Regions from separate parts of the Priestia sp. FSL W8-0524 genome, predicted to be linked through region 2. Evidence: riboswitches for the same ligand, from Rfam matches in the RefSeq annotation. Region 2 holds a riboswitch; the other holds the start of a gene.
The links. A riboswitch is a leader RNA that binds a small molecule or an ion and turns the genes downstream of it on or off. The one in region 2 is predicted to bind S-adenosylmethionine.
Positions count from the first base shown of each region.

Region 1: linked by a shared signal. The riboswitch ahead of NST66_RS28025 (5-methyltetrahydropteroyltriglutamate--homocysteine S-methyltransferase) and the one ahead of metE (5-methyltetrahydropteroyltriglutamate--homocysteine S-methyltransferase) in region 2 are both predicted to bind S-adenosylmethionine.

Region 1 is NZ_JBBOUG010000003.1:51,582-53,785, reverse strand. Features, by position in the region: gene NST66_RS28040 (FtsK/SpoIIIE domain-containing protein) at 1-115, opposite strand, end outside; gene NST66_RS28035 (hypothetical protein) at 140-349, opposite strand; gene NST66_RS28030 (hypothetical protein) at 362-661, opposite strand; SAM riboswitch class I at 1,048-1,148, shown strand; gene NST66_RS28025 (5-methyltetrahydropteroyltriglutamate--homocysteine S-methyltransferase) at 1,230-2,204, shown strand, end outside.
Region 2 is NZ_JBBOUG010000001.1:3,231,686-3,233,889, forward strand. Features, by position in the region: gene metE (5-methyltetrahydropteroyltriglutamate--homocysteine S-methyltransferase) at 1-1,408, opposite strand, end outside; cobalamin riboswitch at 1,559-1,747, opposite strand; SAM riboswitch class I at 1,827-1,937, opposite strand; gene NST66_RS16905 (hypothetical protein) at 2,018-2,204, opposite strand, start outside.

The DNA.
Region 1 (2,204 bases), on a different contig from region 2:
CAGGCAGCTCCATCTTCTCAATGTGAGGATGGATTGTTTCATAATCATATTTAAGCATGGTAGGTAAGTCTTTGTGATGAACGGTAATACTAAAGTTTTTTAAGCTTCCATTCACTTCAATATTACTGCCTAATACTTGTCATAATGCCCATCTTTTTTTCGTTAAGAGTTCAGGATCAATGCCATTAAGTAAAGAAAAGGCATACCGAGTATAGTTATTATGGTGATCGATCTGATGAATTTTAGGAAATTGATAGGAGGTACGATCCCCATGCTTTATGACCCGATAAATTTCTGCTGTACGAAACGCTTTAATAAGCTTTCCACGCAATTTTAGTTTCTCAAACATCTAAACCCCTCCTCAAAACATAAATGTTGCAAAGAAGTAAAATAAGGCTCCATAAAAGGTGACAGGTAAGATAAACCGCATCACTTTCGCAAACTGGTCAGAGAGATCGATGACACCCCATCGTTCTAATATTCGTTCAATAATAGCAATTCCTAAGACAATGCCTCCTATGGTTAGAATAGTGGGGTCAAGCATGGCCAGTGGACTAAATGGGAAAAAGGAATATGCCTTGAATGGACGAGGCTTTGTGGAGGGCTTAAAGGATGGTTTATGGAGGAAGTTTCGAAAACCAATATCATGTGTTTTTCTCATGTTGGTACCTACTTTCATTCTTTTTATTTTTCCGCCTTTCATGTCTCAGTTATTTCAGCTCAACACATCCGGTCGCCCCCTTCGCCTCTTCGGTTCAGCTCCCTTACAGGTTCCACGAAGGGCTTCACTAGGCGTATAAAGCTTGTATTAACGCGGTAACGATACTGAACTAGCTACTGATTAGGTAACGCAGTAATAATTCTTTAGATACTATGTAGCTACTGCAGTAAGCTTGCCTGTCCACTCAAAAAATAAAAAAGAATCCTTACTACAGTAGGTAATGAGGAAGTAATGAGGTAAGAGGTGTATTATTTCTGATTTTTCGAATTTTTGTTGACAACCTAAGAAAACAAGTGTAACCTTTTTTTAGCTAAATAAATTGAATATTCTTATCTCGAGAGGTGGAGGGACTGGCCCTAGGAAGCCTCGGCAACAGACTGTTAAAGTACTGTGCCAATTCCAGTAGCAATTTGCTTGAAGATAAGAAGAGAATCCATAACGATTATTAACCTCTTCTTATTTGTAAGAAGAGGTTTTTTATTTTGAAAAGAAAGAAGGAAACAAAACCATGACTAAGACATTAGTGAAGGCTCCATTTAAAGCTGATCACGTAGGTAGTTTTTTACGACCAACTCCCCTCAAAGAAGCAAGAAAAGCGTATGCGAATGGTACAATTAATAAAGCTGATTTAAAATCTGTAGAGGACAAAGAAATTGAAAAGCTTGTTCAGAAGCAAATTGAATTGGGTCTTAAATCGATCACGGACGGTGAATTTAGACGTTCTTGGTGGCATTTGGACTTCTTATCAGGCTTAGAAGGTGTGGAGCAGTTTGAAACAGAATATATCAGCCAATTCAAAGGTGCAAAAACCAAAAATAACGCAATTAAGGTAGTAGGTAAAGTGGACTTCGATCATCATTATATGGTGGAACACTTCACGTTTTTAAAAGAAGCTGTTGAACGACATGGTGATGGAAGCCAAGTCGCTAAATTCTCAATTCCAAGCCCAAACATGTTATTTACTCGGATTCAAGAAGATACATATTATAAGGGAAACAGAGATCAATTTTATCATGATACTGTGGCTGCTTATCAAAAAGCTATTCAAGCCTTTTACGACGCAGGCTGCCGTTATCTACAACTAGATGATACGTCCTGGATTGATTTCGTTTCTGAAGAACGCATCAATGCGGTTGTTGAGAAGCTTGGTATGGATGTAAAAGACATTATCGATAATCGAGTAAGTTGCTTAAATGATGCTATTTCTAAAAAGCCTGAAGATATGCTCATTACGATGCATATTTGTCGTGGAAACTTTAGATCTACGTATATCACAAGTGGTGGCTACGATACTATATCTGATGCTATCTTTGCTAACTTACATGTAGATGGACTTTTCCTTGAATATGATGATAACCGTTCAGGAGATTTTGAACCATTAAAAAGTTTTACACGTAACAATCAAACCGTTGTATTAGGATTGGTAACATCTAAATTCCCTACATTAGAAGATGCTAAAGTCATTAAGCGAAGAATCCAAGAA
Region 2 (2,204 bases):
CAGCGTTAATGTACGCTTCATATGCTTCATCGCTTAACTCTCCTTTACGCCACTTCAGACGCTCTTTTCGCACTTCTTTTGTTTGCGGAAAGCTTCCAATTGTTGTCGTTGGAAGAAGCGGCAGTTGAAACGCTTCTTGCTGAACGCGTTGACGTACGTCAAACGGCGCTTGGCGCTCTGCTTTATAGCTGTGCAGCTGCTTCAGCTCTTTTTGCACGTCTTGGTGATTTCGAAAAGATGATCCATTTAATGCTTGAATCGCCTGTTTGCTTACACTTATTTCTTTTTCAATTGCTTCTTTTCCTTGCTGCACCGCTTTTGTTAAAAGCGTGATTTCCTTTAGCTTTTCATCTGCAAAAGACAGCGCGTTTTTTAGAATTGGCTCAATGGTTTTTTCGCTTTTCACCGTGACAGGAACATGTAATAAACTTGATGAAGGCTGCAGAATCAAACGGTCTTTTGATACGGCTTCTTCAATTTCACTGATTGTTAAAAGCTGTTCGTCCAAGTTTTCACGCCAAATGTTTCGTCCGTCAATCACTCCTGCTGCCAGCACTTTATCAGTTGGAAACCCATATTTATTAAGTGCCGTGAGATTTTCGCCTCGGTCATGTACAAAATCCAATCCAATTCCGTGAACAGGAAGAGCAACTACTTCTTTATAGTAATCTACGCTGTCAAAATACGTCTGCAAAATGACTTTTACATTCGGTGCCGCTTTTTTCAAAGCTTCATAGACTTCTTTATAGAGCGCCAGGTCTTCTTTTGATAGCGTTGTAGCTAAAACCGGCTCATCCATTTGTACCCACTCCACGCCTTCTGCCTGCAGCTCCGCTAAGATTGTTGCATAAAGAGGAACAAATTGTTCAACTACTTTTTTAAACTCACTTTTTTTATATCCTTTTGACAGCTTCACAAATGTTACTGGACCTAAAATAACGGGTTTGCCTTTGATATTCAGCTTTTGTTTTGCTTCTTTGTAAAATTGAAGCGGGCGATTTTCTACAAGTGCCGGCGTACATTCCTCAAGCTCGGGTACGATGTAGTGATAATTTGTGTTAAACCATTTTGTCATCGTAGAAGCTACCGCACCTTTTGTTCCTCGCGCGATGTCAAAATACGTTTCAAGCGATACCGGGCCTCCGTTATATTCAAAGCGCTTTGGCACCAAACCAAACATAGCGGCTGTATCTAACACGTGATCGTATAAGCTAAAATCGCCGACTGGAATTAATTCAATTCCTGCGTCACGCTGTTTTTTCAGATGTCCTAGACGAAGAGCTTCAATTTCCTGAAGAAAGATATCTTTCTCTAGCTTTCCTGCCCAAAACTGCTCAAGCGCTTTTTTCCATTCTCGTTTTTCACCAATTCTTGGATAACCTACATTTGAACTTTTTACACTGCTCATTTTTTCCACTCCCTGTATATTTTTTTATCGCTAAACTAAAAAATCTCCCTTTTCGAAATGAAAAGAGAGATGATACGCATACTTAACTAAAGTTGAGATAGCCTGTTTTTCTCAACACGTATTCCTCACTCCTCTCTATATCCCGTAGAGCTTAAGTGCATACAACAGGCAGGTCTCCTGACTTAGGTTCATCGCTTCCTATCCCTTCCCATTTCAACATGAAACAGTGGTTAATAAGTTGCTCCCCATTACAGTGGCGGGACCGCGCCGGCTTTTCACCGGTCTTCCCTTTTAAGCTGCGTACATTCGTTACACAGCACCTGATGCATTTCTATGAAATTGTTCATTCAAAACACCTTTACATAAAATAAAAAGCCTCTCTATTATGAATAGAGAGGCATAGTATCTATGAAATCCTCTCTTATTTTTCAAAGCTGTACGCTTTGCAGGATGTAGCACCTTTTTAACAAGATTGTTAAATGGTTGCCGGGCTTCACAGGGCCAGTCCCTCCGCCTCTCTCAATAAGAGTTTTAATTGTTTATAATATTTTGAATGTAGAGTCATCTTAACACCTTACATTTATGTTGTCAAAAGAAATTTCAACAAAATTAGTTTTCAGGAGGTGCTGACGCTAATTTTTGCCTTAATAATTTGTAATCATCTTTTCGATGTGTTTCGATCAAGTCTTTTGCTCCTTGATGATACCCTGAAGAATAGATGTACTCTACAGCCGTTTCGATAAGCATTCTCTTTTCTTCCGCACATTCTCGGTCCATTAGGGGGAACAGTCTACCT